One region of the Sphingomonas chlorellae genome, then DNA from elsewhere that is predicted to be linked to it. Evidence: predicted binding sites of a transcription regulator. Region 1 holds the regulator's gene; each other region holds the start of a gene.
The links. The regulator LexA, encoded in region 1, represses DNA repair genes until DNA is damaged. The targets are predictions, from matches to a motif close to GTTCCNCNCTTGTTCT.
Positions count from the first base shown of each region.

Region 1 (10,057 bases):
CCGGCGGGCGCCTCGGACGGATCGCGGTCGCGCCAGCGGCCGTCATAGCGCAGCGGCAGCTTCTTCGCCTTCTGCTCCTCGCGCATCGCCTCGAGCTCCTCGGGCGTCGCGAAGCACTTGTAGGCGTGCCCGCGCGCGAGCAGTTCGTGCGCGACTTCGGCATGGCGAGCGGCGCGCGCGAACTGATAGACGGGCTCGCCGTCCCATTCGAGGCCCAGCCACTTCATCCCGTCCAGGATGGCGTCGATCGCCGGCTGCGTCGATCGGACGCGGTCGGTATCCTCGATGCGCAGCACGAAGCTGCCGCCATGATGGCGTGCGTAAAGCAGGTTGAACAACGCGGTGCGCGCACCGCCGATGTGGAGGAAACCCGTCGGCGAAGGTGCGAAACGGGTGACGACGCGCCGGGCGCCGCTTTCAGATGTTGCGCTCAACCGCGCATGCTCCCAGACTGGTTATTCGATGGCCAGATCAGCCGCCGAGGCCCCTAGCACGGGGTTCCCGTCCCTACAAATGGGGAGGGTCCGCGACGTTTGCCAGCGGGCGGCGGCGCGCGTCGAGCATTGGCTCGACGGCGAGCGCGACCAGATCGTTCTGTGGATACCCGTCGTGCTCGGCGCGGGCGTGCTCGCCTGGTTCGTCCTGCCCGATTCTGCGCGGTGGTGCGGATTTCTCGCGGCGATGGCGGCGCTAGCGCTGGCGGCGGCACTCCTTCCGCGCGGGGGACGCCTGTCGCGGCTGGTCGGAGTCGGCGCGCTGCTCGCCGCCGCCGGATGCCTGCTCGCCTGGACGCGCGCCGAATGGGTCGCCGCCCCGGTGCTCGCCCGCCCCGCGATCGTGCGGTTCGAGGCGCGGGTCGAACGCGTCGAGTCGCTCGTCGCCCGCGATCTCGTCCGCCTGACGCTCGCGCCGGTCGGGCGGGGCGACCTGCCGCCGCGCGTGCGCGTCAATGTCGCGGCTGCCGATATGGGGGCGGGCATCGTCGCGGGGAGCCGTATCGCCCTGCGCGCGCGGCTGATGCCGCCGCCGGGGCCGGCGGTGCCCGGTGCCTATGACTTTGCGCGCGCGGCCTGGTTCGACGGACTGGGGGCGGTCGGGCGGGCGCTCGATCCGCCGGTGCTCGTCGTCGCGTCCCCCGCGCAGGGGCCGGGGTTGCGCGCCGCGCTCACCGCGCACATTCTCGACCGGCTGCCCGGCAGCGCCGGGGGGATCGCCGCGGCGCTGGCGACCGGCGATGAAGGGGCGATCGCCGCCGAAGATGCCGAGGCGATGCGCCGTTCGGGGCTCGCGCATCTGCTTTCGGTGAGCGGCCTTCATGTCAGCGCGGTCACCGCCGCGGCGATGACGATCGCGCTCCGCCTGCTCGTGCTCGTGCCCGGCCTTGCGCTGCGCGTCCGCCTGCCGCTGGTCGCGGCGCTTGCCGGTGCCGCCGCCGCGATCGGCTATACCTGGCTCACCGGCGCGCAGGTGCCCACGCTGCGGTCGTGCGTCGCGGCGTTGCTCGTGTTGCTGGCGCTTGTGCTGGGGCGTGAGGCGATGACGCTGCGCCTGGTTGCGGCCGGCGCGGTGGTGGTGCTGCTCGTCGCACCCGCCTCGCTGGTCGGCGCCAGCTTCCAGCTCAGCTTTGCGGCCGTCGCCGCGATCGTCGCGCTCCACGAATCGCCCCGCATCGAACGCTGGTTCGCCGCACGCGACGAGGGGCGGCTTGCCGGCTGGGGGCGTGCGCTCGCCGGGCTGCTCGTCACCGGCATCGTCGTCGAACTGGCGCTGACGCCGATCGCGCTGTTCCATTTCCATCGCAGCGGGCTCTACGGATCGGTCGCCAACCTTGTCGCGATCCCGCTGACCACCTTCGTCATCATGCCCGTCGAGGCGCTGGCGCTGCTCCTCGATCTGGCCGGGCTGGGGGCGCCGCTTTGGTGGGTGGCGGGCAGGGCGCTTGGCCTGCTGCTCGGGCTCGCGCATCTCGTCGCCGCAGCGCCCGGCGCCAACGCCAGCCTTCCCGCCATGCCGGGCGGGGCATTCGCGCTGATCGTCGCGGGCGGGTTGTGGCTCGCGCTGTGGCGGACACGATTGCGCCTGCTGGGCGCGGCGCCGATCCTTGCCGGAGCGCTCTGGGCCGTCGCCACGCCGCCGCCCGACCTCATCGTCACCGGCGACGGCCGCCACGTCGCCCTGCGTGCCGCCGATGGTTCGGTGCGGCTGCTGCGGGAGCGTGCGGGCGATTATGTCCGCACGATGCTCGGCGAAAGCGCGGGCAGCCCACCGCCCTTCGACGCACTCGATGCGTTCGATCCGTTGCCGGAGGCGCGGTGCAGCCCCGATCTGTGCGTCGTCGATATCGTTCGTCCGGACGGGCGCTGGCGCGTGGTCGCGACGCGAAGCCCCTATCCGATCGCGCGGGAGCAGCTGCTGCCGCTCTGCGCCGCGGCGGACCTCGTCGTCAGCGACCGCGCCCTGCCGCGCGGATGCGTGCCGCGCTGGCTTCGGCTCGATCGCCCGCTGCTGGCGCGGACGGGCGGGGTGGCGATCCGCTTTCCGGCACGCCTTGCCACCGTCCGCACCGGCGCCGGGCATCCGTGGGAACGCCCGCTGCGTGTGCTTCCGGCCGAAGTCGCGCCCCAGGCCCGCGCACACCGGCGGCCGGGGGCGCCCCAGCCTCAGTAGCGGCGGAGCAGCCCGGCCAGCCGGCCCTGAACGCGCACCTGATCGGGGCGATAGCGCTGCGCGTCATAGGCACGGTTCGCCGGGTCGAGCCGGATCATCGCGCCCTCGTGACGGAAATATTTGAGCGTCGCCTCGCTGTCGTCGATCAGCGCCACCACGATCTCGCCGTCGCGCGCGACTTCGGTACGACGGATCAGCGCATAATCGCCGTCGAGAATCCCCGCTTCGACCATCGAGTCACCCGATACCTCGAGTGCATAATGATCGCCCGCGCCCAGCAGCGCCGCGGGAACCGGCAGCATCGACGAGCCTTCGAGCGCCTCGATCGGCGTACCCGCCGCGATCCGCCCGTGCAGCGGGATCTCGATGACGTCGTTGGCGGCGCGCGGCGGCTCGGGTGCGGCGGGCGCAGGCGCAGGAGACGCCGCGGCGGCGCGGGCGCTGCCATGGCCCTTCCGTGCCTCGGGACGCTCGGGCATCCGCAGCACTTCCAGCGCGCGGGCGCGGTTGGGCAGGCGCCGGATGAACTGCCGCTCTTCCAGCGCGCTGATCAGCCGGTGCACCCCCGACTTCGACTTGAGGTCGAGCGCATCCTTCATCTCCTCGAACGAGGGCGAAACCCCGGTCTCGGCCAGTCGATCGGCAATGAAGCAGATGAGCTCGTGCTGCTTGCGCGTGAGCATCCAGGTCCTCCGTCCAGAACAGACGAGGAACGTTTACGCAATGTTCCCGTGCGCTGTCAAGCGATGCCGCGTGTTCGCGCGTCGTCTCGGGTCAGTCGTGGCTCAGATGCCCCCGCGCCAGCCCCATCGCGCGTTCGGGAAGCGGCAGGCGGAACGCGCAGAGCAGCCGGTCGGGGGCTGCGTCGATCACATTGGCGGGGCCGCCGCCGATGCCCGGCAACGACACCCACAGGTTCGTGCCCGGCGCACAGCCGGCGCGCGTCTCGAGCTCGACCAGGTTGCGCGTCAGCGATCGTGCGCGCGCGTTCCACCACTGCACGCCGCGCCGCAGCCGGACGGGCAGGTCGATGCGGATCGCGCGCAGGTCGGGCATGATCGCCCCTGCCTCGGCGCCGTCGACCGGCGCGGCCGGCTGGCTGTGCTTCGGCAGCGCGCGGAGCCACGGCATCAGCGTCTGCCAGCCGATCTCGTCGTCGAGCGCCAGCCCGGCATGGCGGCCGTTCACCCACCGCACCGTGCCGCTCAGCGGCGTCAGCGCGTCGAGCAGCAGTTGCACATTGTCGGCCTCGGCCAGCGGGCGGCTCGTCTCGATGCCCACGCCGCGCTGCGAGATGTTGCGCACCAGCACGAAATCGGTGTCGTCGCCGCACCGGAGCGTCGCCTTGTGCCAGATCGCGACGCGCGGCATCCGCCGGCGGTCGGCGGGAAGCGCGGCAAGCGTCCGCGCGAGCACGCCCACCACGTCGATCGGCTCGGCATAACGGAACAGCGCGCGCGCGTTGTCGCCGGGTTCGATCCGTCCGGCGATGCGTTCGCCGGTCGCCAGCCGCAGCGTCGCCTCGGGCGCGGCGGCCAGCGCCTCGGCGGCGGGCAGGCTCAGCGTCGCGGCGTGCGCGCCCAGACACAGCACCGCACAGCCATGCTCGTCCTCGGCCAGTTCGATCGCCGCCGATTCGAAATCGCACGCCGCCGGATCGGGGAGGTCGGTCGAGGAATGGATGTCGGGCAGCAGCGAAAACAGCGTTGCCGATCCCAGTAACTGGTACATTCTTGGTCTAATCCCAGCGCCCGTGCCGGACTCTGGACCGCGTTGCTGAAGGCGCGGTTAAGACGGATGGTTGTGGATTCCCTACCGCACCGCGCAGGCGCCTCAGCCGATCAGCGCCCGCGTGGCCGCCGCGACGTCGGGCTGGCGCATCAATGCCTCGCCGATCAGGAAGCAACGCACGTCATGCGCCGCCATCGCGTCGAGGTCGGCACGCGATGTCAGCCCGCTCTCGGCGACAAAGGTGCATCCCGCCGGCGCGAGCCGAACCAGTTCATAGGTGCGACGAAGATCGACGCTGAAGTCCTTGAGATTGCGGTTGTTCACCCCGATCAGGCGCGACTTGAGCCGCAATGCCCGCTCGAGCTCGGCTGCATCGTGCACTTCGATCAGCGCGTCCATGCCCGCCTCGATCGCCGCGGCCTCGATCTCCGCCATCTGCCCGTCGTCGAGCGCGGCGACGATGATCAGGATCGCGTCGGCCCCCATCGCGCGCGCCTCGCCCACCTGCCAGGGATCGACCATGAAGTCCTTGCGCAGCACCGGCAGCGGGCAGGCCGCGCGGGCGGCGATCAGATAGTCCTCATGTCCCTGGAAATAATCATGGTCGGTCAGCACCGACAGGCACGCCGCACCGCCCTCGGCATAGGCGCGGGCATGCGCGGGCGGATCGAAATCGGCGCGGATCAGCCCCTTGGACGGGCTCGCCTTCTTGATCTCGGCGATCAGCCCGAACCCGCCCGCCGCCACCCTGGCGTCGAGCGCGGCCTTGAACCCGCGCGGCGCGGTGGGGGCGGGGTATTCGCGCGGCGCGCGCCGGCGTTCGGCGACCTCGCGGCGCTTGGTCTCCAGAATGGTGTCGAGCATCGTCGTCATACGAAATCGATCCAGCAGTCGAGCAGCCGGTTGGCAAGGCCCTTGTCGATCGCCTCGGCGGCGCGCGCGGCGCCGTCGGTCAGCGTGTCGGCCGCGCCGCCGATCATCAGCGCGGCGGCGGCGTTGAGCAGCACCGCGTCGCGATACGCGCCATGCTCGCCCTGCAACAGCCGGCGCAGCGCGAGTGCGTTGTACGCGGGGTCGCCGCCGCGGATCGCGGCGAGCGGATGGCGCGGCAATCCGGCATCCTCGGGAACGATCCGGCCGGGCAGCGTCGCGGTGCCGACATTGACCGCGATGCTCACCCCCTCGGTCGAAAGCTCGTCGAGCCCTTCCTCGCCCGAAATCACCGCCGCGCATTCGGTGCCGAGCTGCGCGAGCGCCTCGGCATAGATCGGCGCATAGTCGGGTCGCGCGATCCCGATCAGCTGGCGCGTGACGTGCGCCGGGTTGGCGAGCGGCCCCATCAGGTTGAAGATCGTGCGGCGTGCGATCTTGCGGCGGATCGGCCCCAGCCGCGCCAGTGCCGGATGGTGGTGCTGGGCGAACAGAAAGGCGATGCCCAGCCGGTTCAGGCTCTCCTCGGCGCGCGCCGCCGCGCGGTCGAGGTCGAGGCCCAGCGCCTCCAGCGTGTCCGCCGCACCCGCCTTGGACGATGCGGCGCGGTTGCCGTGCTTCGCCACCGGGACGCCGCACGCCGCGACGACCAGGCTCACCGCGGTCGAGACGTTGAGCGTGTGGTGCCCGTCGCCGCCGGTGCCGCACACGTCGATCGCCCCGGCGGGCGCGGTGATCGGGATCAGCCGCTCGCGCATCGCGCGCGCCGCCTCGGCGATTTCGATGCTCGTCTCGCCGCGCTCGGACAGCGCGATCAGAAAGGCGATGATCGCCGCCTCGTCGACCTTGCCGTCGAGCATGTCGGCAAAGGCCTGCGCCGCGGTTTCGCGCGCGAGCGGGCTGGCGGGATCGGGAAGGAACGAATAGGTGGTCACCGCGCCTCTATTCCGTTCCGCCGCCGACAAGTCGAGCCCTTCCGTGCCGGCGCGGCGATCGGGGGCGGGAGGGCGATGCGTTTTGACGATGCCGGCGCGGTCCGGCCTGGATGCGGGAGATGGTGGGAATGGCAGGCGGCTGGCGCCCGATGCGCGTTGAGGATCTGGATGCGGTCGCCGCGATCTCGGATTCGGTCCACGGCGCCTATACCGAGGCGCCGCCGGTCTATGCCGAACGCCTCCGCCTCTATCCGGCGGGCTGCCATGTCCATCTCGGCACCGCCGCGGGCGATGCGGACCGGGTGACGGGCTATCTCGTCACGCATCCCTGGGTGCGCAACCATCCGCCGGCGCTCGGCGCGATGCTCGGCGCGCTGCCGCAGGACGCGGACACCTATTATCTCCACGACATCGCGCTGTTGCCTGCCGCGCGCGGCACCGGGGCGGGGGCGGCCGCAGTGGCGCTCGTGTGCGATCTCGCCCGCGCCGCCGGGTTCGGCGACATCACGCTCACCGCGATCAACGGCGCCGACCGGTTCTGGGCGGCGCAGGGCTTTGCCTATGTCGCTCCGGCCGAGACGCCCGCGGCGCTTGCCGGCTATGGCGATGCCGCGCGCTGGATGCGCCGCACGCTCTGAGCCCGCGCCGGGGCCGCCGGGCTGAGGCCGCATCGGCACCGCGGGGACGGGGTGCGCGGCGTCGGTGTCAGGCGGCGGCCGGCACGCCCTTGGCGGCGATTCCCGCGATTCGCAGGAAATTGGCCAGCATCGCGTGGCCGTGCTCGGTGGCGATGCTCTCGGGGTGGAACTGCACGCCATGGATCGGCAGCGTGCGGTGGCGCAGTCCCATCACCGATCCGTCGCCGGCGGTCGCGTTGACCACCAGCGTGTCGGGAACGTCGGTGACGATCAGCGAGTGGTAGCGCGTGGCGGTGAAGGGCGAGGGGATGCCTTCGAACAGCCCCGTGCCGTCGTGCGTGACCGGGCTGGTCTTGCCGTGCATCAGCCCGCCGCGCACGACCTTGCCGCCGAAATGCTGGCCGATCGACTGATGGCCCAAGCACACGCCCAGCAACGGCTTGCCCGCTTCGGCACAGGCGCCGACTAGGTCGAGGCTGATGCCCGCCTCGTTCGGCGTGCACGGGCCGGGGGAGATCAGGAACGCCTGCGCGCCGCTCGCGATCGCCTCCCGCGGCGAAAGCGCGTCGTTGCGCACCACCCGCACCTCGGCGCCCAGTTCCATCAGGTAATGGACGAGGTTCCAGGTGAAGCTGTCGTAATTGTCGATGACCAGGATCATGTCCTGCGCGTTAGGCCCTTTGGCGCGCGACGACAATCCGCCCGCAACGCCGCTGCCACGCGCGCGCCGCAATCGGCTGCAAAGCCTTTCGCTTCGCGCTACGGGGCTTTGCGAAGGGCGAACAGGGGCCTCGCCACCTTAAGGAGACCGAATGCTTGCCAGCCTGCTGATCGCCGCCGCCTTTGCCGCCGGCCCCGCACCGCTTCAGACCACGCCTGCCGCGACCGGCCAGGAAGCGCCGCCGCGCCGGGTGCGCTCGATCCTGCTTTACGGGGACGAGGCCTGCCCCAAGCCCGCCGCGCCCGACGAGATCGTCGTGTGCGCGAACGCCGGCGAATCGCCCTATCGCATTCCCAAGCGCTTCCGCGAACAGCCCGATCAGAGCCCGAAGGGCACCGCCTGGACGCGCCGCATGGAAACGGTCGAGGAAATCGGCGCCGCCAGCGCGGGGCTGCCGGGATCGTGCTCACCGGTGGGCGTCGCTGCGCAGACCGGCTGCACGCGCAAGATGATCCAGCAATGGGCGCAGGAGCGGCTCGACCGCGAGGCGAAGGAAGCGCGCGAGATGCGCCGCACCGACGTTCCCTGATCGCGCGACGCTTTCGGAAGCGGTGCCGGGCGGGGCGGGGGATCGCCCCCGCCCGTGCCGTCGCCGCAGCCGTCCCTAAGGCCGAAGTCCCGTCGGCCGGCTAAGATCCCGCGGCTCCGGTCCTACTGGCCGAAATCGGCCTCGGCGGCCTGCGCCACGGCCTCGCGTGCGGCGGCGAACAATGCGCCCGCCTTTGCCTCGCACTCGCGCTGCTCATAGGTGGGGTCGCTGTCGGCGACGATGCCCGCGCCCGACTGGACGTGCATCACGCCGTCCTTCACCAGCGCGGTGCGCAGCACGATGCAGCTGTCCATCGACCCGTCGGGGGAGAAATAGCCGACGCCGCCGGCATAGGGGCCGCGCGTCTCGGGCTCGAGCTCGGCGATGATCTGGCACGCGCGCACCTTGGGGGCGCCGCTCACCGTGCCGGCGGGAAAGCCCGCGAACAGCGCGTCGAGCGCGTCGGCGCCGGGGCGAAGCTGTCCCACCACGTTCGACACGATGTGCATCACATGGCTGTAGAACTCGACGGCATAGCTGTCGGTCACGCGCACGCTGCCCGCGGCGGCGGCGCGGCCGACATCGTTGCGGCCCAGATCGAGCAGCATCAGGTGCTCGGCACGCTCCTTGGGATCGGCGAGCAGGCTCTGGCGATTGGCATCGTCCTCGGCGGCGGTGCGGCCGCGCGGGCGCGTTCCCGCGATCGGGCGGATCGTGATCTCGCCGTCGCGCGCGCGCACCAGGATCTCCGGGCTCGATCCGGTCAGCGCAAAGCCCGGCAGGTCGAGGTGATAGAGGAAGGGCGAGGGGTTCACGCGCCGCAGCGCGCGATAAAGCTCGAACGGCGGCAGCGTGAACGGCGTGGTGAAGCGCTGCGCCAGCACCACCTGAAAGATGTCGCCCGCGGCGATATAGTCCTTGGCGCGCGCCACCATCGCGGCATAGCGGCCGGGTTCGAGCACCGGCGTCTGCGCCACCGGCACCGGCTCGGCGCGTACCGGCGCGGGCAGCGTCGCATGCGCCAGCCTGGCGCTCGCCGCCTCGATCCGCGCCGCCGCGGCCTCGATCAGCGCCTCGCCGTCGCGGCCGCCCTCGGGCCATACCGGCGCGACGAAGAACAGCGTGTCGGCCAGCCGGTCGAACACCAGCAGCACCGTCGGGCGCACGAACATCATGTCGGGCACGCCGACCGGGTTCTCGGCCGGACGCGGCAGCGTCTCGACCAGCCCGATCGTCTCATAGCTGAAATAGCCGACGAGGCACGCCAGCGCGCGCGGCAGGCTTTCGGGCACCTCGGCGCGGCAATCGGCGACGAGCGCGCGCAGCGCCTCCAGCGCCGGCGCCTCGCACGCGACGAACGCGTCGCGGTCGGTCAGCCAGCGGCGGTTGACCGCGGCCTCGGCGCCCGTCGCGCGGAACACCAGGTCGGGCGCCAGCCCGATCAGGCTGTATCGCCCGCGCACCGATCCGCCCTCGACCGATTCGAGCAGGAAGTCGCCGCGTCCCGGCTCGATCAGCTTCAGCGCGGCGGCGACCGGCGTTTCGGTGTCCGCCACCCGCCGGTGCCACAGCAAGGCCGGGCGGCCGGCGGCGAGCGCCGCGCGCGCCGCCTCGATCCCCTCGACCATGCTCAGTTGCCCGCACCCGTGCGCGACAGCTCGGTCCGGAGCGCCGCGATCGCCTTTTCGTTGCGCTTCACCTTCACGACGTTGCGCATCGACGCGACGAACTGGCGGGCATATTCGCCGCCCACCTGCGGGCCGATCATGCTGCGCGTGCGGCTGATCGTCGCCTGGTCGCCCTGGGCGCTGTGCTGCTCGATCGCGTCGAGGAACACGACATAATAGCCCTCGCGGTTCTCGCCCTCGACCAGCTTCGCCTTCTTCGGCGCCATCGTGAACGCCAA
Region 1 is NZ_JBQXXM010000003.1:11,706-21,762, forward strand. It holds gene gltX (glutamate--tRNA ligase) at 1-434, opposite strand, end outside; gene ACT3CF_RS08835 (ComEC/Rec2 family competence protein) at 514-2,667, shown strand; gene lexA (transcriptional repressor LexA) at 2,661-3,350, opposite strand; gene ACT3CF_RS08845 (PilZ domain-containing protein) at 3,442-4,398, opposite strand; gene trpC (indole-3-glycerol phosphate synthase TrpC) at 4,501-5,271, opposite strand; gene trpD (anthranilate phosphoribosyltransferase) at 5,268-6,263, opposite strand; gene ACT3CF_RS08860 (GNAT family N-acetyltransferase) at 6,383-6,901, shown strand; gene ACT3CF_RS08865 (anthranilate synthase component II) at 6,969-7,562, opposite strand; gene ACT3CF_RS08870 (hypothetical protein) at 7,714-8,151, shown strand; gene trpE (anthranilate synthase component I) at 8,274-9,779, opposite strand; gene ACT3CF_RS08880 (peptidylprolyl isomerase) at 9,782-10,057, opposite strand, start outside.

Region 2 (10,057 bases), 390 kb from region 1:
CGCCTTGCCGCGACCGGCGCGGCGCGGCGGCTGGCTGTACGCCGCGATGACCGAATGCCCCGCGCCGGCAAGCGCATCGAGCACGGGGACGGCGAAATCGGGGGTGCCCATGAAGATGATCCGCATGCTTCCCCCTCAACCGCTTGGCAGGGCCGGGCGCAAGCCCCTATGTCGTGCGGCATGGCATCGCCCGAAATCGACGCGCTGACCCAGGCGCTCTCCCGCTTGCCCGGCCTTGGCCCGCGTTCGGCGCGCCGCGCGGTGCTGCACCTGCTCAAGAAGCGCGAGACCGCGCTCGAGCCGCTGCTGACGGCGCTGGAGGCGGTGAGCGCGCGGCTGGCGACCTGTTCGCGCTGCGGCAATGTCGACACGTCGGATCCGTGTTCGATCTGCGCCGATCCGCGTCGCGATCCCCGGTCGCTGTGCGTCGTCGAGGAAGTCGCCGACCTGTGGGCGCTCGATCGCGCGCGGCTGTTTCCGGGGCGCTTCCATGTGCTGGGCGGGCGGCTTTCGGCGCTGGAGGGCGTGCGGCCCGAGGATCTGCGCATCGATTCGCTGATCGCGCGCGTCGCCGACGGCGGGGTCGACGAGGTGGTGCTGGCGATGAACGCGACGCTGGAGGGGCAGACGACCGCGCATTACCTGGCCGAGCGGCTGGAGCGTTATCCGGTGCGGATCACCCAGCTTGCGCACGGGCTGCCGGTGGGCGGCGAGCTCGATTATCTCGACGAGGGCACGCTGGCGCAGGCGCTGCGCGCGCGGCGGCCGGTGGCGTGACGCGCGCACGGCGATCCGGCACCGCCCTGCATTGACCCTTGCCGACCCGCACCCTAGATCCCCGGGCATGGCAATTCTTCCGATCGTAGAGGTTCCCGATCCCCGGCTGCGCGCCGTTTCCGCCCCCGTCGAGACGGTGGACGATTCGGTGCGCGCGCTGATCGCCGACATGTTCGACACGATGTACGACGCCCCCGGCATCGGGCTGGCCGCGATCCAGGTGGGCGTGGCGAAGCGGATCGTCGTGATGGACCTGCAGGAAGAGGAAGACGAGGACGGCAAGCCGATCCGCCAGCCGCGCGTGTTCATCAATCCCGAGATCCTCGACCCGTCCGACGAGCTGTCGGTCTATAACGAGGGCTGCCTGTCGGTTCCCGACCAGTTCGCCGATGTCGAGCGGCCCGCGCGCTGCCGCGTGCGCTGGCTCGACGAGAAGGGCGAGCGCCACGAGGAACTGTTCGAGGGGCTGCTGGCGACGTGCATCCAGCACGAGATGGACCATCTGGAGGGCATCGTGTTCATCGACCATCTGTCGCGGCTGAAGCGCGAGATGATCCTGAAGAAGCTCGCCAAGGCGCGCAAGGCGGCCTGAGCGCGGCCGCGCCGTCGGCCGGTTGGCCCCCATGGCGGGGGCGACGGCATGGCGGGGGCGCGGGGTTCGAGACGGTTTTGACGGGCGGCGTCGGGGCAGGGGCTCCGGCGCCGCTTTTTCGTCGGACGTTTTCGCGGTTGGCGGTTTGCGGGTCGGCCGCAGGTGGGGGCGGTGGTTCCGCTCTCCGGCGGGGTCGGGAGGACTGGGGGCGTTTTCCGCGCCTTGCGGCGCGGCCCCTCCACCACCGGCCGCTGGCCGGTGGTCCCCCTCCCCGGCGGGGCCGGGGAGGAATGGGGTGGGTTTTCCGCGGTTGGCGGCGTGCGGGGCCGCTGCAGGTGGGGGGCGGTGGTTTCCCCGCTCTGGTAGGGTCGGGAGGACTGGGGGGCGTTTTCCGCGCCTGGCGGCGCGGCCCCTCCACCACCGGCCGCTGGCCGGCGGTCCCCCTCCCCGGCGGGGCCGGGGAGGATTGGGGGTGGGCCATGATTCGGGCGCTTTTCCAACGCTAAGCTGGCGGCGGCGATTCGAGGGGATGGTTGATGCGGTTGGCGTTGGCGGGTGCGTTGGTGCTGGGGTGGCTGGGGCTCGCGACGCCCGCCTGGGCGGGGCCGCAGCCGCTGGGGGTGATCTGGCAGCGGGGGGCGGCGTCGATCGTGGTCGTGCCCTGTCCGCCGGGCGGCGACGTCGACGAATGGTGCCGCGCGGTGGAGGCGCATGACGGCGGGCGCGTCGTGCGGCTGGGCGACGGCTTCATGTCGGTGAAGATGCTGTGGCACGGCCATGCGGGGCGGCATGCGCCCGATGTGCTGGTGATGGGCGACAACGGGGGATCGGGCGGCGACGGTGCGCTGATCGCGGTGCGCTTCGGCCCGCGGTTGACGGTCCGCACGTTGCGCGGCGAGCGGATCGACGCCGCGACCGTCCGCGATGTCCATGGTGCGCCCGCGATCCGGATCTTCTTCGACATCGAGTATTTCAACGGCGCCCCGCACGCCGGCGTGACGATGATCCCGTTGCCGGTGCGGTGGGTGGACGGCGACTTCGCCGTCGATCGCGCGGTGCTGACGGCGCGGCGGCTGGGGCAGGAGGAACGGGCGTTCCGGGAACTGGCCCTTGCCGAGGAGTTCGCGCGGTGGCGCGACGACGCCTATGCGGACGGGCGCCTGTTTCCGCCCGAGGCGCGGATGGGCACGCCGCTGGCGGTGCAGGCGCTCGGCGAACTGATGCTCGCGGGGCATGCCGATGCGGCGCGGGCGCTGCTCGACCGGACATGGCCGCGCGACGGCGAGCAGCGGCCGGTCCCGGGCGAGACGGCGTTCTGGCGCGCCCTGTGCCGCGCGATCGTGTCGCATGGCTGGTGGAAGCGTTTCGACCTCGACCGGTTGCCCCAGGCCGACCGGATTCGCGCGGGGGCGGGCGAGGCGGGCTGAACGGGAGCGGGTTTCGCGCGCCGGGCGGTGTGGGCATTCGTCACGGGTGGGGGTCGGGGGTTTCCGCGCTCGGGTGGGGCGGGAGGAATGCGGGCGTTTTCCGCGCCTTGCGGCGCGGCCCCTCCACCACCGGCCGCTGGCCGGCGGTCCCCCTCCCCGGCGGGGCCGGGGAGGATTGGGGGACGGCTCTTGGCGTTTTCCGCGCCTGGCGGCGCGGCCCCTCCACCACCGGCCGTTGGCCGGCGGTCCCCCTCCCCGGCGGGGCCGGGGAGGAATGGGGGTGGGGGTTTCCGCGGTTGGCGGCGTGCGGGTCTGCCGCAGGTCGGTGGTCGGTGGTTCCGCTCTCCGGCGGGGTCGGGGAGGAATGGAGGTTAGAAGAGGCCCTGGATGTGGCCTTGCGCGTCGATGTGGATTGCCTCGGCGGCGGGGGTGCGGGGGAGGCCGGGCATCGTCATGATGTCGCCGCAGATCGCCACGACGAAGCCCGCGCCCGCGGCCAGCCGGACCTCGCGCACGGGGACGATGTGCCCCTCGGGCGCACCGAGCGCGGCGGGGTCGGTCGAGAAGCTGTATTGCGTCTTGGCCATGCACACCGGGAGGTCGCCGAAGCCCGCCGCCTGCCAGCGTTCGAGCTGGGCCACGACCGCCGGTTCGGCGCGGACCGCGGCGGCGCGGTAGATGCGCGTCGCCACCGCCTCGATCTTGGCGAGGAGCGGCAGGTCGTCGGCATAGAGCGGGGCGAAGCGCGACGGGGCGTCGGCGAGCGCGGCGACATGCTCGGCGAGCGCGAGCGCCCCCGCGCCGCCATCGGCCCAGTGCGTGCACACGATCGCGGTGACGCCGCGTTCGGCGGCGATCGCGCGGATCGCGTCGAGCTCGGCGTCGCTGTCGGTCGGGAAGCGGTTGATCGCGACGACCGCGGGGACGCCGAACGCCGCGATGTTTTCGAGATGGCGCGCGAGGTTGACGCCGCCGCGCGTCACCGCATCGACATCGGGCGCGGCCAGATCGGCGCGCGCGACGCCGCCGTTCATCTTGAGCGCGCGGACGGTGGCGACGACGACCGCCGCCGACGGCGCGAGGCCCGCCTGGCGGCACTTGATGTCGAAGAACTTTTCCGCGCCGAGATCGGCGCCGAACCCCGCCTCGGTCACGACATAGTCGCCGAGCGAGAGACCGGCGCGCGTCGCGATCACCGAGTTGCAGCCATGCGCGATGTTGGCGAAGGGGCCGCCATGGACGAAGGCGGGTGTGCCTTCGAGCGTCTGGACCAGATTGGGGTTGATCGCGTCCTTGAGCAGCACCGCCATCGCGCCGTCGGCCTTGAGGTCGCGCGCGGTGACGAAGCCGCCGCCGCGCGTGCGCGCGACGACGATGCGGCCGAGGCGCTGTTCGAGATCCTCGAGATCGCGCGCGAGGCAGAGGATCGCCATGACTTCGGACGCGACGGTGATGTCGAAGCCCGATTCGCGCGGATAGCCGTTGGCGGGGCCGCCGAGCGACTGGACGATGCCGCGCAGCGCACGATCGTTCATGTCGAGCACGCGGCGCCAGCGGATGCGGCGGACGTCGATGTCGAGCGTGTTGCCCCAGTGGATATGGTTGTCGATCATCGCGGCGAGCAGGTTGTGCGCGCTGGTGATCGCGTGGAAATCGCCGGTGAAGTGGAGGTTGATGTCCTCCATCGGCACGAGCTGGGCATGGCCGCCGCCCGCGGCGCCGCCCTTGACCCCGAAACAGGGGCCGAGCGAGGGCTCGCGCAGGCACAGCACGGTGCGGCGCCCGGTGCGGCGCAGCGCGTCGGCGAGGCCCACCGAGGTGGTCGTCTTGCCCTCGCCCGCCGGGGTGGGGTTGATCGCGGTGACGAGGATCAGCCGCCCGCGCGTGGGCGCATGGCCGCCGAGCCAGCGATGATCGACCTTCGCCTTGTAGCGGCCATAGGGCTCGACCGCGCTTTCGGGGATGTCGAGCTGATCGGCGATGGCCTGGATCGGGCGGAGCGTCGCGGCGCGGGCGATTTCGATGTCGGACAGCATGGTGCCCCGATCCCATATCGGCGCGGGCGCGGGCTGCAACCCCGATCGCCGGGACAGGGGGCGGCGGGAGTCTGCGATTTTGCTGTGGACATCCGCCCGGACGGGCGGCGCGCGCGGCGGTTGCGCCTTGTGCGCGATGGGCCGGGCGGATAGGTTCGCCCTTCGTTCTTGGGAGTTCGCGTTTTGGAACTGGCTGTTATCGTTTCGGTGGTGGTTGCCCTGCTCGTCGGGCTGGCGCTCGGCTGGGTGCTCGCGTCGCGGCGGACGGCCGAGTTGCGGGACGAGCGCGACCGGCGCGAGGCCGAGTTCAAGGCGGCGATCGGCGATCTGGTGCTGGCCGAGGAACGCGCGAGCGAGGTGCCGGGGCTGCGCGAGCAGATCGCGGTGCTGCGCGACGAGCGCGACGTGGCGCGGCTCCAGCTCACCGAACTGCGCGCCAAGGCCGACGCGTTCGAGGACCGGCTGACCGAGTTCAAGAATGCGCGCGAGGTGATGGCGGGGCATTTCCGCGAGCTGGCGCAGACGATGCTGGGCGAGACGCAGAAGACGTTCCTCGAACGCGCCGAGGCGCGGTTCAACCAGGCGGGCGAGAAGAACGAGGCCAAGCTGAAGGCGCTGCTCCAGCCGGTCGAATCGACGCTCAAGCGCTATGAGGAGGGCCTGCAGCGCGTCGAGCGCGACCGGGCCGACAGCTATGGCGCGCTGAAGGAGGCGATCGCCGACGTCAAGGCGGGGCTGGGCGAGACGCGGACCGAGACCGCCAAGCTGGTCAACGCGCTGCGCGCGGCGCCCAAGACGCGCGGCCGCTGGGGCGAGCAGCAGTTCCGCAACCTGATCGAGCTGGCGGGGCTTTCGGGGCATGTCGACTTTGCCGCCGAGGTTTCGGTGGCGACCGAGGACGGGGCGCTGCGCCCCGACTTCATCATCCGGTTGCCGGGCGACCAGCAACTGATCGTCGACGTGAAGTGCGTGCTCGATGCCTATCTTCAGGCGGCCGAGGCGACCAATGCCGAGGATCGCCAGACCGCGCTGGTGGCGCACGCGCGCGCGGTGCGCAACCATGCCGAGGCGCTGTCGCGCAAGGCCTATTGGGCGCAGTTCGAAAAGGCGCCCGACTTCGTCATCATGTACATTCCGGGCGACAATTTCCTGTCGAGCGCGCTCGAGATCGACATGGAGCTATGGGAACGCGCGGCGCGCAACCGCGTGATCATCGCCGGGCCGTCTGCGTTCCTGCCGCTCGCCCGCACGGTCGCGGCGATGTGGCGCCAGCAGAAGCTGACCGAGGACGCGCGCGAGGTCGGCAAGCTGGGCAAGGAAATGTACGAACGGCTGGCGACGGCGGCGGGCCACCTGAAGCGCGTCGGCGGCGGGCTGAACAGCGCGGTCGAGAATTACAACAAGTTCGTCGCGAGCTTCGAGGGCCGCGTGATGGTTTCGGCGCGCCGGTTCCAGGCGCTCAACATCGAGACGGGCACCGCGTCGCTGGAGGCGATCGAGAGCGTCGACGTCGTGGCGCGCGCGCCGACCGCCGAACTGCCCGCACCGGCATCGGCACAGGCACAGGCACAGGCACCGGCTGCGGACGCCGACGCGGGCGCGGTGGACGGCGAGGGCGAGGCCGCCGAGGACAGCGGCGCGCGCGCGGCCGAGTAACCGGCGAGCCGCCGGGCACGGCCCAAGGGGCAGTTGCAGGAACGCGGCGTCGTGCGCGAGGCTGCGCCTTGGATGTTTCTTGACGAGAACCGCGTCTGGCCGCCCCGCGAGCCGCCCGCCGCGCCGCGGCGAACCCCGCCGCCGACGCGGCGCGAACGCGTGATGATCGGCGTGCTGCTGTTCGATGCCGTGCTGGCGATGCTCGCGCCGATCAGCCTCACGAGCGCGGTCGACCTGATCCGGTGGCTGCTCGGCGGGTGAGCGGGGCGCGGCGCGTGCGGCGTCAGCGCGCGCGGCGCTGCTGGTTGAGCACCTCATAGGCCATCACCGCCGTTGCGACCGCGGCGTTGAGGCTGTCGGCCTTGCCGAGCATCGGGATCTTGACGAGCAGGTCGCACGCCGCGGCCATGAAATCGGGCATCCCCTGCGCTTCGTTGCCGGTGAGCAGGAAGGTCGGGGCGGCGTAGCGCGGCGCCTGATAGTCGTGATCGGTATCGAGGCTGAGGCCGACGAGCTGGCCGGGGCCGCTGCGCAGCCAGGTCGCGAATTCGGCCCAGTTGGTGCGGGCGACGGGGACGGTGAAGAGCGCGCCCATGCTGGCGCGTACCGCCTCGACCGAAAAGGGATCGACGCAATCGTCGATCAGGATCAGCCCGCCCGCGCCGACGGCATCGCCGGTGCGCAGGATCGTGCCGAGATTGCCCGGATCGCGCAGCCGTTCGGCGACGAGCCAGATCGGCGCGGCGGTGCGATCGAGCGAATCGAGCGGCACCGCGAATTCGCGATAGACGCCGACGACCGCGCCCGGATTGTCCTTGCCCGACAGCTTGGAGAGGATGTCGGCATTGGTCTCGACCGCCTCGCCGCCGGCCGCCTCGGTCGCGGCGACGAGCGCGACGACGAGCGGATGGCGCGCGCTGTCGCCCGAATAGAAGAGATATTCGGGAATCCGCCCCGCCTCGCGCGCTTCGGTGAGGATGCGCAGCCCCTCGGCAAGGAAGAGTCCCTCGGCACGACGGTGCTTCTTGTCGCGCAGGCTGCGGATGCGCTTGATGAGGGGATTCGAAAAGGCTGTGATCTCGCGAGGCATCGCGCGTCCTTAGCGGCACGCGGCGCGCGGCGGAAGCGCCGGGTCGCATACGTCCGGCCGCGCGTGCCGGCGGCAACGGTGATCGACCAGCATCGACCAGCAACGGCGCGTGTCGGCAGGGCCGGTCAGTACCTGGCAGGATGGGCAGGGCGGGCAGATCGCACGGGTCGCGCGGCGCGGCGCGCGACGGCGGCGCTCAATCCTCGCCGAAGCGCGATTCGACCAGTTCGACCAGCGCGGCGACCGCGGCATCGGCGCCGTCGCCCTCGGCGCTGATCGTGATCGCGTCGCCCTTGGCAGCGCCGAGCATCATCAGATCGAGGATCGAGGTTCCCGTTGCGGTCGCGCCGTCCTTTTCGACGACGAGCTCGACCGGCTGGCTGCTCGCGAGCGTGACGAAGGCCATGCTGGCGCGCGCGTGAAGCCCCCGGCGGTTGACGATCGTGACCGTCCGGCTGACGCGCGTCACGCGGCGGCCTCGCCGAGCACTTCGGAGGCGATGGTGATGTATTTGCGGCCCGCATCGCGCGCGGCGGCGACCGCTTCGGTGACCTTCATCGTCTTGCGCGCGCTGCCCAGGCGGATCAGCATCGGCAGGTTGATGCCGGCGATCACCTCGATCCGGCCCGCCTCCATCAGCGAGATGGCGAGGTTCGACGGCGTGCCGCCGAACAGGTCGCTGAGCACGATCACGCCCTCGCCCTCGTCGACGGCGCGGATCGCGGCGGCGATGTCGGCGCGGCGCCCCTCCATGTCGTCATCGGGGCCGATGCAGATCGGTTCGATCCGTTCCTGCTTGCCCACCACATGTTCCATCGCGACGACGAACTCCTCGGCGAGCCGTCCGTGCGTCACGAGTACCAGACCGATCATTCCCAACTCCGCCCCTTCATTTCGTCACCGGCGCCCCCTCCAGCGAGTCCTGTGGCGCAGTCTGCATATCGCGGTGCGTCACCGTGGGCGAAAAACCCGCTTCGCGCAACCTGCGGGCGACCCGCTCCGCAACATGCACGGAGCGGTGGCGCCCCCCGGTGCAGCCGAACGCGATCGTGACATAGGACTTCCCCTCTGCCTGATAGCGGGGGATGAGCAGCAGGAGCAGCGATTCGATCCGCTCCATCGCCTCGTCATAGGCCGGATCGGCCTCGATATAGGCGGATACGCCGGCGTCCTGGCCCGTCCCGGGGCGCAGTTCGGGCACCCAGTGCGGATTGCGCAGGAAGCGCATGTCGAGGACGATGTCGACGTCGCGCGGGACGCCGCGCGAATAGCCGAACGAGGCGATGGTGAGCACGGTCCGCCCCAGCCGCTCGCCCGAAAAGGCGGCGCGCACCTGTTGCACCAGCTCGTTCGACGACAGCCGCGTCGTGTCGATCAGCCGGTTGGCCCAGTGGCGCAGCGGCGTGAGCAGTTCGCGTTCGCGCGCGATCCCGTCGGTCGCCGGGCGATCGAGCGCCAGCGGGTGGCGGCGGCGCGTTTCGGCATAGCGGCGGCGCAGTTCGGCGCCCGAGCATTCGAGGAAGAGCGTGCTGATCTCGACCTCGTCATCCTCGTTGAGCTTCTTGATGCGCTGAACGATGCGTTCGGCGTCGAAGCCGCGCGTCTGGACGCCGATGCCGATCGCCAGCGGGCGCTGATCGTCGCTTTCGACATGCCCCGGCTCGGTCGCGAGCAGGCGGTTGAGGAGCAGCAGCGGGAGATTGTCGACCACCTCCCAGCCGAGATCCTCAAGCGTGCGCAACACCGTCGACTTGCCCGCGCCCGACATGCCGGTGACGAGCAGGATGCGCTTGGGCGAACGGAGTTCGGTCATTTGCGAAAGCCCTTGATACGGCTGCGCTGCCACCGCCCGGCGCGGGCGCCGCAGCGCGTGCGCGCCGGTTCCTTTCGGATGGGCGCGCGCGCGTCAAGCCCCGCCATCGGGGCGGGTACGGATGCGTAACGTTCAGCGCGCATCGGGAACGAGCGGGAGCCGGACGACGAAGCGCGCGCCGCCGACGCCGCCGGGCCGATCCTCGACCGCGATGCTGCCCTGATGCGCCTCGACGATCGTGCGGGCGATCGCGAGGCCGAGCCCGCTGTGCTGGCCGAACGCCTCGCTTTGCGGGCGCACCGAATGGAAGCGGCGGAAGATCGCGGTGCGCGCCTCGTCGGGAACGCCCGGCCCCTCGTCCTCGACCGATACGACGAGCATCGCGCCGTCGCGGTGCGAGCCGATGCGGATGCGACCGTTTTCGGGCGAGAAGGAGAGCGCGTTGTCGATGAGGTTCTCGAACACGCGTTCGAGCCGCGCGCCTTCGCCGAGCACGCGATGCGGCGGGTCGGCGCGGTGATCGAACAGGATGCGCACGCCGCGTTCGGTGCCGCGCGCCGCGCGCTGGTTGAGCAGCCCCTCGAGCATCGCGTCGACGTCGATCGGCTCGAACGTCGCGCGGCTGAGCTGGGCATCGAGCCGCGAGGCCTCGGAGATGTCGGTGAT
Region 2 is NZ_JBQXXM010000003.1:398,233-408,289, reverse strand. It holds gene fmt (methionyl-tRNA formyltransferase) at 1-126, opposite strand, end outside; gene recR (recombination mediator RecR) at 181-777, shown strand; gene def (peptide deformylase) at 845-1,369, shown strand; gene ACT3CF_RS10675 (hypothetical protein) at 1,906-2,796, shown strand; gene ACT3CF_RS10670 (formate--tetrahydrofolate ligase) at 3,168-4,832, opposite strand; gene ACT3CF_RS10665 (DNA recombination protein RmuC) at 5,016-6,488, shown strand; gene ACT3CF_RS10660 (hypothetical protein) at 6,561-6,749, shown strand; gene ACT3CF_RS10655 (TrmH family RNA methyltransferase) at 6,772-7,578, opposite strand; gene ACT3CF_RS10650 (HPr family phosphocarrier protein) at 7,775-8,047, opposite strand; gene ACT3CF_RS10645 (PTS sugar transporter subunit IIA) at 8,044-8,451, opposite strand; gene rapZ (RNase adapter RapZ) at 8,468-9,391, opposite strand; gene ACT3CF_RS10635 (sensor histidine kinase) at 9,524-10,057, opposite strand, start outside.
Region 2: ACT3CF_RS10665 (DNA recombination protein RmuC) is a predicted target of LexA. The motif match lies at 4,986-5,001, and genes of this name have one in related genera.

Region 3 (10,057 bases), on a different contig from region 1:
ATTGACTCCTTGCGCCACCCGGAACTCCACGGATTCGGGGAATTGATTCACGCTATCCACAGGCTGTGGATCGGAACCCGCCGCTGGGGATGCGGTTGTGGACGAATCACCCACGACGGACTCGATTCCGCGGTGCTTGGCCGCAGGCACCGGTTGCGCTAGCGAGCGTGCACCATGTTATCCACAGACTCGTCCCCGCGCTGATGCGGCTGCATCTCCACCTGCTCTCGGATTCGACGGGCGAGACGCTCGAGAACATCGCCAAGGCGGCGCTTGCGCAGTTCGACGATGTGGAACCGCTCCGGCATTTCTGGCCGATGGTGCGCAGCGAGGCGCATCTCGAGCGGATCCTCCAGGAAATCGCGCAAAATCCGGGGCTGGTGATCTTTACCCTGGTCAACAGCGACATTCGCCGGATGCTCGAGACCCGCTGCCGCGCACTCGGGCTGCCGGCGATCGCCCCGCTCGATCCGGTCAGCCACGCGCTGTCCAACCTGCTGGGCCAGGAAGCCAAGGCGCGGCCTGGGCGCCAGCACACGCTCGACGCCGCCTATTTCGCGCGCGTCGACGCGATCCAGTTCACGATCGCGCACGATGACGGGATCGGCGCCGAGGACTGGGAAGAGGCCGACATTGTCCTAGCGGGCGTTTCGCGTTCGTCGAAGACGCCGACCGCGATCTATCTGGCCAATCGCGGGTACAAGACCGCCAATATCCCGATCGTCGTCGAATCGCCGCCGCCGGCCGAACTCTATTCGCTGCGCAACCCGCTGATCGTCGGGCTGACGACCAGCGCCGACCGGCTGGTGCAGATCCGGCGCAACCGCCTGTTGCTGCTCAACCAGAGCCAGGAGACCGCCTATGTCGACCAGCATTCGGTTCAGCACGAGATCGCGTTCGCGCGCCGGATGTTTGCCGATCGCGGCTGGCCGGTGATCGACGTCACCCGGCGTTCGATCGAGGAGACGGCGGCGGCGATCATCCAGCTGTGCAACGAACGCAACCTGCGGAGGAAGAACGCATGAGGCTGGTGCTCGCTTCGCAAAGCGCGTCGCGTCGCGCGATGCTCGACGCGGCCGGGGTGCCGCATGAGGCGGCGGCGGCCCAGGTCGACGAGGAGGCTGCCAAGGCGTCGCTGCTGGCGCAGGGCATCGATGCGCGCGGACTTGCCGATGCACTTGCCGAACTCAAGGCGCTCAAATTGTCGCGGCTCGATCCTGCGGCGCTGGTCCTCGGTTGCGACTCGGTGGTGGCGATCGAGGACGGCACGCTGCTCGACAAGCCGACGTCGCGCGACGAGGCGGCCGAGCATCTGCGCCGGCTTTCGGGCCGGCGGCACGACCTGTTCAGCGCTGCCGTGATCGCAGAGGGCAATCGCGCGGTGTGGCGGCACGTCGATCGCGCCCGGATGCATGTCCGTCCGCTCAGCGACGCCTTTATCGAGGCCTATCTGGACCGCGAATGGCCCGCCATTGCCGGGTGCGTCGGCTGTTATCGCATGGAAGGCCCGGGCGTGCAGCTGTTTGCACGGATCGAGGGCAGCCATTTCACCATCCTCGGCATGCCGATGCTGCCGATCCTTGATTATCTGCGGGTCCGTGGAGTGCTTGACCGATGAAACCCTATGCCGAAGTCATCGGTGATCCGATCGCGCACAGCAAGTCGCCGCGCATCCACGGCTTCTGGCTCGATGCGCTGGGAATCGACGCCGATTATCGCGCGCTCGCGGTAACGCCCGACCGGCTCGCCGATTATTTTGCCGAGCGCCGCGCCGACCCCGACTGGCGCGGGTGCAACATCACCATCCCGCACAAGGAAGCGGCGCTCGACCATGTCGAGGATCGCGGCGATATCCGCGGCTCGATCGGGGCGATCAACACCGCCTTTCGTGCCGAGGACGGCGCGGTGGTGGGGACCAACACCGACGCGGCGGGCTTTTATGCGCCGCTCGCCGAGGTGCCGCTTGCGGGCGGGCACGCCGTCGTGATCGGTGCGGGCGGCGCGGCGCGCGCGGTGCTGTTCGCGCTCGCCCGGATCGGCGTGGGGCAGGTCACGATCCTCAACCGGAACGTCCTGAAGGCGGCCGCGCTGCTTTCGCATTTCGGACTGAAGGGCGATGCGCAGCCGCTTGCCGCGCCGCTGCCGCGCGCTGACCTGCTCGTCAATGCCAGCCCGCTGGGCATGGCGGGGCAACCGCCGCTGGCGCTCGACCTCGATCCGCTGCCCGAGCATGCGATCGTCTATGACATTGTCTATGCGCCGCTCGAGACGCCGTTGCTGGCGGCGGCGCGCGCGCGCGATCTGGATACCGTCGACGGGCTCGAAATGCTGATCGGCCAGGCAGCCTATGCGTTCGAGCTGTTCTTCGGCGCCGAACCGCCGCGCGATCGCGACGACGAATTGCGGGCCTTGCTGACGGCATGATCGTCCTAGGCCTCACCGGGTCGATCGGCATGGGCAAGTCGACCGTGGCGCGCATGTTCGAGGAAGCGGGCGTGCCGGTGTTCGATGCCGATGCGATCGTGCATCACCTGCAGGGGCCGGGCGGTGCGCTGGTGGCCGAGATCGAGGCCGCGTTTCCCGACACGACGAGCGAACTGGGCGTGAACCGCACGCTGCTCGGCGAGGCGGTGTTCGGCAATCCGGAGGCATTCGCCCGCCTGGAGGCGATCGTGCATCCGGCGGTCGCGGCGGCGCGTGCCGCGTTTCTTGCGCGGCATGCCGATGCGCCGGTCGTCGTGCTCGACGTGCCGTTGCTGTTCGAGGCGGGCGGATGGCAGCAGGTCGACCAGATAGCGGTCGTCTCGGCCGAAGCCGCGGTGCAGCGCGCGCGCGTGCTGGCGCGGCCGGGGATGACCGCAGAGCGCCTCGATGCGATCCTTGCACGCCAGCTGCCCGACGCGGAAAAGCGCGCGCGCGCCGATTTCGTCATTCCGACGGGCGGTTCGATCGACGCTACGCGCGAACACGTACGGGCGCTGATCGCTTGCCTAAGGGCCGCGCCCGCCCAATAAAGGGGGCATGCGTGAAATCGTGTTCGACACCGAAACAACCGGCCTCAGCTTTTCAGGGGGGGACCGGCTGGTCGAAATCGGCTGTGTCGAACTGCACAACCGGGTGATGACCGGCCGCACCTTCCATACCTATATCAATCCCGGACGGCCGATGCCGGTGGAGGCGTTCAACGTCCACGGACTGTCCGACGCCTTCCTTGCCGACAAGCCGTCGTTCGAGGCGGTGGTCGAGGATCTGCTCGACTTCATCGGTGACGATGTGCCGCTCGTCGCGCACAATGCCGGGTTCGACTTCAGCTTCCTGAACGGCGAACTGGGCCGGTGCGGCCGGCCGATCGTTTCGCTGGACCGGATGGTCGATACGCTGGCGCTCGCGCGGGTTCGCCATCCGGGGTCGAAGCACACGCTCGACGCGCTGTGTTCGCGCTATGGGATCGACCTGAGCGCCCGCACGCTGCACGGCGCGCTGCTCGACGCCCAGCTGCTCGCTCAGGTCTATGTCGAACTCACCGGGGGGCGCCAGATCACGCTGGGCCTCGCCGTCGACAAGCCGGTGGTCGTCGAAACGCGCATCGAGGCGCCCGTTCGCGCGCAAGTGCGCCCGCCGCGACACTTCGCGCCGTCGGCCGAGGAACTCGAACGGCATGCGGCCTTTGTCAAAGTATTGGAGAACCCGCTCTGGGAAGGTGCACAAACCGGCTGATTCGCCGGGGCGACCCCATCCCAAGTACGGGGCGCGATCAACGATAGGAGGAAAAGTCCATGGATATCCGAATCTCGGGCCACCAGGTCGAAACCGGCGGCGCGCTGCAGACACAGGTCACGCAGCGGATCCAGGGTATCGCGGACAAGTATTTCGCGCGCTCGCTTTCGGCCACCGTCACGTTCGGCCGCGGCCCGCGCGATTCCGGCTTCACCTGCGACATTGTGATGCACGTCATGCAGGGGCTGGTGCTCAAGGCGACCAACCAGGGCATGGAGGCGCACGGCGCCTTTGACGGCGCGGCCGAGCGCATCGACAAGCAGCTTCGCCGCTATATGCGCCGGATCAAGGATCGCCAGCCGGGCGTCGTCAACGCGCTTGCCGAAACCGGCGCGTATGACAATGCCGGCTATACGCTGTTCGAGGAGCCGCGCGAGGACGAGGAGCCCGGCGAGGCCCCGCTGGTGATCGCAGAAACGCGCGTCGACGTGCCCGAAACCACCGTTTCGGACGCCGTGATGATGCTCGATTTGCGCAACACCAATGCGTTGCTGTTCCGTAACGCGGGTACGGGTACGTACAACATGGTCTATCGCCGCGGCGACGGCACGATCGGCTGGGTTGAGCCCAACCGCGCGTCCGCCTAGGGGAAAGATCGCGGCGGCGCGGCGACGCGCCGCCCTTTCCAACGGCTTGGACGATTGATGACCGAACTCAGCACCCTGCTTTCTCCCGAATCGGTGCTCGCCGATCTGGGTGCGACCAGCAAGAAGGCCCTGTTCCAGCAACTCGGCGCTGCGGCCGAACGCGCTTGGGGGCTCGACGCACGTGCGGTGTGCGATACGCTGACCGAGCGTGAAAAGCTGGGATCGACCGGATTCGGCGCAGGAATCGCGATTCCGCACGGCCGTTTGGCGGGGCTCGACCATGTCGTCGGCGTTTTTGCCCGGCTGGCGCAACCGGTCGATTTCGGGGCGGTCGACGAATTGCCCGTCGACCTGGTGTTCATGCTGATGTCGCCCGCCGACGCGGGCTCGGACCATCTCAAGGCGCTTGCCAGCGTATCGCGTCGGCTGCGCGATCGCGCCTTCGCGGCAAAGCTGCGCGGCGCGGGCTCGCCCGATGCGCTGTTCGCGCTGTTGACCGGGGTGGAGGCGCGTGACGCAGCCTGAACCCTTTGGCGCGGCCGCCCATTTCCGCGCGCTCGAATCGCTCTATGCCGCCGCGCCGATCAACCGGCTGTTCGAATCGGTGCTCGAGATTCCCGAAAGCGGCCTTGCGCGGATCCGCTTTGCGGTCGACCGGCGCTTCTTCCATGCCGGTGGCGCGGTCCACGGCACCGCCTATTTCAAGATGCTCGACGACGCGGCCTTTTACGCCGCCAACAGCCTCGTCACCGATCGTTTCCTGCTGACGACGCAGTTCAACCTGCTGTTCACGCGGCCGCTCAGCGAGGGGCCGATCATTGCCGAAGGGCGGTGGGTGAGCGGCCAGCGGCGCGTTTTCGTTGCCGAAGCGCGCCTGATCGACGCCGAGGGCGAGGAGGTTGCGCGGGGCACCGGCACCTTCATGCGATCGCGAATCCCGCTGGCGACGCTGCCCGGCTATGCGACGGCAGCGCCGGCTGCAGAATGAATCCGCGTCCTGCCGCCGGGCTGCTGGTCAGCGCGGTGATCCGCCGGGTCGCCGCGGCGGGCGGCAACGCCGCAATCCTTGCCCGCGGTGACGCAACATCGGGTGCCGTCCTCTTCCTTTGCCTGGAAAAAGGCCAGAATCCGCGGTTTTTCGAGCGTGGTCTGGGGCCAGACGGCGCCAGCGGGCTTCGGCCCACCGGACCGGATACGCTCGCCGACGATGCCGATGCGACCGACTATTGGCGCCGCCGGCGAAGCCGCGATCCCGACCTGTGGGTCGTCGAACTGGATATCGCAGGCGCCGAACGGTTCGCCGCTGAAACGATGACATTCGGTTGACGGTCGCGCGCCGATCGGGAAAAGGCCGATGACGTTCAATCGCGTTGTGCCGACCGGGGTGTGAAGTCGATCGGTTACGCAGTCGGGGGGAGGCCCGGCGGCCCAGAGGGGATCATCGGACGATGATCAGGGGGCGGCCGTGCACCAACCGCACAGTCAAAGTCTTGTATGAAGTTGCGCTTCCGCGCCGCGGGTTTCGCGGTGCTGACCTTTTGCTTTGCGGCTCTAGCCAACGCCGCAACGCTCGACGGGACGCCCGCCGAGCCGGCCAATGGCCAGGCTGCACAGGTTCAGAGCGTCAACGTCCAGGAACACCATGTGGTTCCCGCGCTGCCCCAGGCAGCCCAGCTGGTCCGTAAGGACGGCGAAATTGTCCAGCCGCTACCCCAGGCGGCGCTCCAGGAAGACCAGGATTACGAGACGCTGCTCGCGGCCGTCGAAGCGCAGGTCGTTCCGGCCGAATCCGACAGCGAACTCCGTTGCCTTGCCACCGGCATCTATTTTGAGGCCAAGGGTGAACCGCTCGCGGGCCAGCTGGCGGTTGCCGAAGTGCTGCTGAACCGCACGCGCTCGGGCCGGTTCCCGACCACGGTGTGCGGCGTGCTCGCGCAGCCGGGCCAGTTCTCGTTCGTGCGCGGCGGCCGCCTGCCCTCGCCGCCGGCCAACGCCCAGTGGCGCCGTGCACTGGCAGTGGCGCAGGTCGCGCAGAAGGATCTGTGGGAAAGCCCGGCCAACGAAGCGCTCTATTTTCATGCGCGTTATGCGCGCGGCGGCGGCTTCAACCGCGACCGGGTCGCGACCGTCGGCAACCACATTTTCTATCGCTGATCGCGTCCGTCCTCGGCCGGACCGAGGAGCGCTAAAATGTGCACAAGACTGTGATAGCCCCGATGCGATGCGTCGGGGCTTTTGTTTGTTCCATGAATGTTCTATGCCGCGCGCATGTCGATCGAGGTTGACGCAGAGACGGCGGCGCCGTCGCCGATGGGCATGCAGGCGCCCGATGTCGTCCGCGGCGTGTGCCGGATGCTGCTTCGCCACGACTGCGTGGCCCTGGCCGAAGTCCCGCTCGAGAATGGCCGTCGCGCCGACCTGATGGCGATCGATGCGCGCGGCAATATCGTCATCGTCGAGATCAAGGTGTCGCGTGCCGACCTGCTCGGCGACGCCAAATGGCCCGAATATCTGCCCTATTGCGACCGCTTCTTCTGGGCGGTGCCCGGAGGATTCGATCTTCGTCCGTTCGAACAGCCGGGGCTGTTGCCCGAACGGGCGGGGCTGATCGTTGCCGACCGCTATGACGCGGCGGTGATGCGCGAGGCGGCGACGGTGCCGCTGGGCTCGGCTGCGCGGCGCAAATGCACGCTGTCGTTCGCCCGCCGCGCCGCGCGCCGGGTGATTCAGCATGTCGATCCCGACGCCGGGGTTGGATTCTAGCCGTTCAAGCGCCGTGTCCGGGGAGGCCGGACACGACGCCGGCCACACGCTTAGAGCCGCGGTCCCGCCGCGCCCTTCGCTGCCTTGGGCGCATCGTTGAGCAGCTTGACCACGCCGGGGTAGCGCGCATTGTCGCGGGCATAGTCGCGTGCCGACTTGCCCGTCAGGAAATCGGCGCGGTCGGGATCGGCGCCGGCCTTGAGCAGCGCGGCGACGACGCGTTCGTCATGTGCCTGCACCGCGCGGATCAGCGGCGTCTCGCCGGCGGCATTGGGCAGGTTCACATTGGCGCCGTACTTGACCAGCGTGTCGACCCCCTCGCTCCAGCCGCGGTCGGCAGCGAGCAGCAGCGCGGTGTTGCCGCGCCGGTCCTGAAGGTTCACGTTGACCTCGTCCTGCTGAAGCACCACGCGCAGGTACAGCAGATCCTCGCGCCGCGTGACGATGTGGATCGCGCCCTCGCCGCTCTCGCGGTCGCGCGTGTTGACGATCCGCAGCCCCTTGTCCTGCAGATATTTGTTGACCTTGGCGCCGTCCGCCTTGCGGATCGCCTCCAGAAACTCATAGCTATCGGAAAATTGTTGCGCGGCCGCGGGGACGGCGCCCAGCATCAGGGCAGCGGCGATGGCGGCGCAGGAAGCACGAAACAGCATGACGCAATTGAACCTTTTGCTCGGACCCGTTCTTGCAACCGGGGGTCTAACAGATCATCTGGGGCGGCACCATGAATAGCATGTCTCGCCTGGTCGCCGCGGCGTTGCTCGCCGCGCCGCTCGCCGCCTGCGGCGGCGGTGAAAGCAAGCCGCCGCTGACGGGAGCGCATATCGGCGGTCCGTTCGTGCTCACCGACCAGAATGGCCGGACGGTGCGCGATACCGATTTCAACGGCCGCTATCGCATCGTCTATTTCGGCTACACCTATTGCCCCGATGTGTGCCCGACCGACATGCAGAAGATCGGCCAGGCGATGCGGCTGCTCGACAAGGAGGCGCCGGGCATCGCCAAGCGCGTCGTGCCGATTTTCATCAGCGTCGATCCCGAGCGCGATACGCCCGCGGCGCTGCGCCAGTTCGTCGCGAATTTCCATCCCGGCGTCGTCGGGCTGACGGGCAGCCCGCAGGCCGTGGCGGATGTCGCGCGCCGTTATGCGGTTTATTACAAGAAACAGCCGCCCGGTCCCGGCGGCGGCTATCTGGTCGATCATGTCGCGGTCGCGTTCCTGATGGGACCGCAGGGCGAACCGATCGCGTCGCTGCCGCTCGATCAGGACGGGCGGGCGATCGCCGATCAGGTCCGGCACTGGGCGCGATGAGCGAGCGTTTCTGGGAAAACACGCCGCTGGAGAAGCTCGATCGCGCGCAATGGGAGGCGCTGTGCGACGGGTGCGGCAAATGCTGTGTCCATAAGCTCGAGGACGAGGATACGGGCGAGCTGCTCGCGACCAACGTGGCGTGCCGCCTGCTCGATCGCCGGATGGGCCGGTGCAGCAATTATCGCCATCGCCACGCCTTTGTTTCCGAATGCGTGCGGCTGAATGCACGCAACGTCCATTCGATCGAATGGCTGCCGTCGACCTGTGCGTACCGCCTTCGCGCTGCAGGCGAGCCGTTGCCCGAATGGCACTATCTGGTTTGTGGCGATCCCGAGGCGGTGCACGCCGCCGGCCAGTCGACCCGCGGCTGGACGATCTCCGAGGATGACGCGGGCGATTTCGAACATCATCTGGTGGACCGACCGCTTTGACGGTGCCGGTGGAGGTCGTGCGCAGCGCGCGCGCCCGCCGGCTGCGTCTGACCGTCGATCCGCGCGACGGGCGGGTTCGCCTGACCCTGCCGCCGCGCGCCTCGCTGCCGCATGCGCTTCGCTGGGTCGAGGCGCAGCGCGAATGGATCGCGGCCCAGCAGGCGCGGCTTCCCGGTGCCACGCCGTTGGTGCCAGGGGGCAGCTTTCCCTTTCGCGGGCGGTCGGTGACGATTGCCTGGGACGAAGCGGCGTCGAGGGCGCCGGCGCTCGATGGCGCGATGCTCCGCGTCGGCGGTCCGCGCGACGGCGTGGGGCGCCGGATCGAACGATGGCTGCGCGCGCAAGCGCTCGATCTGCTCAGCGCCGAGACGGCAGCGTTTGCCGAAAGGCTTGGGGTTTCGGTAACACGCGTATCGGTCGGCGATCCGCGCGGGCGCTGGGGAAGCTGCGCTTCGTCGGGAGCGATCCGCTATAGCTGGCGACTGATCCTCGCGCCCGATTTCGTCCGCCAGGCAACGGTCGCGCACGAAGTGGCGCACCGGGTCCATATGAACCACGCACCGGCATTCCATCGGCTGGTGGCGACGCTGCTCGAAGCCGATCCGGCGCCGGCGCGGGCATGGCTGCGTCGCCATGGCAGCGCGTTGCACTGGGTCGGCGCCCAGGCTCACGACCCAAGCGAATGAACGCGCGCGACGGTGCGGGTCAGAACCCGTCGCCGTCGCCCTCGCGCGGATTGGCCTGGCCGCGATCGGCGGGCGGCGTCCGCGTCGCATCGCGCCCGGCCGGGCGGCCGGCCTGCGGCGAACGGTTGGGTTGCGGGGGCGCGCGGCCGGTCATCCGGTCGATCCAAGCCTGATCGAGCCGGTCGTCGTTCTGCTGGCCGCCCGGCGGAGGCGGCGCGTCGAGCGGCGGGCGCGCGGGCATCGGCCCTTCGGGCAGCGGATTGCCGTCGGGATCGACCATCGCGCCATTGTCGGGCGTGAAATAGGCATTGTCCTCGGGCTCGAGCTGCCATTCGGGCAGCGTCACCTGCGTCTCGAACGCCTCCACCGGACGGTTGGCGACCGCCTTGCGCATGAAGGCGGCAAAGGCACGCGCCGGGGCGGTGCCGCCCTGAAGGCCGGGGACCATCCGCGCATCGTCGCGGCCCATCCACACGCCCGTCGTCAGCCCGCTCGAAAAGC
Region 3 is NZ_JBQXXM010000001.1:58,430-68,486, forward strand. It holds gene ACT3CF_RS00265 (pyruvate, water dikinase regulatory protein) at 204-1,025, shown strand; gene ACT3CF_RS00270 (Maf family protein) at 1,022-1,618, shown strand; gene aroE (shikimate dehydrogenase) at 1,615-2,424, shown strand; gene coaE (dephospho-CoA kinase) at 2,421-3,014, shown strand; gene dnaQ (DNA polymerase III subunit epsilon) at 3,022-3,717, shown strand; gene hpf (ribosome hibernation-promoting factor, HPF/YfiA family) at 3,777-4,364, shown strand; gene ACT3CF_RS00295 (PTS sugar transporter subunit IIA) at 4,422-4,889, shown strand; gene ACT3CF_RS00300 (PaaI family thioesterase) at 4,876-5,352, shown strand; gene ACT3CF_RS00305 (DUF1491 family protein) at 5,349-5,690, shown strand; gene ACT3CF_RS00310 (cell wall hydrolase) at 5,859-6,518, shown strand; gene ACT3CF_RS00315 (MmcB family DNA repair protein) at 6,633-7,127, shown strand; gene ACT3CF_RS00320 (ankyrin repeat domain-containing protein) at 7,178-7,780, opposite strand; gene ACT3CF_RS00325 (SCO family protein) at 7,852-8,439, shown strand; gene ACT3CF_RS00330 (YcgN family cysteine cluster protein) at 8,436-8,870, shown strand; gene ACT3CF_RS00335 (M48 family metallopeptidase) at 8,867-9,556, shown strand; gene ACT3CF_RS00340 (transglycosylase domain-containing protein) at 9,576-10,057, opposite strand, start outside.
Region 3: ACT3CF_RS00315 (MmcB family DNA repair protein) is a predicted target of LexA. The motif match lies at 6,606-6,621, and genes of this name have one in related genera.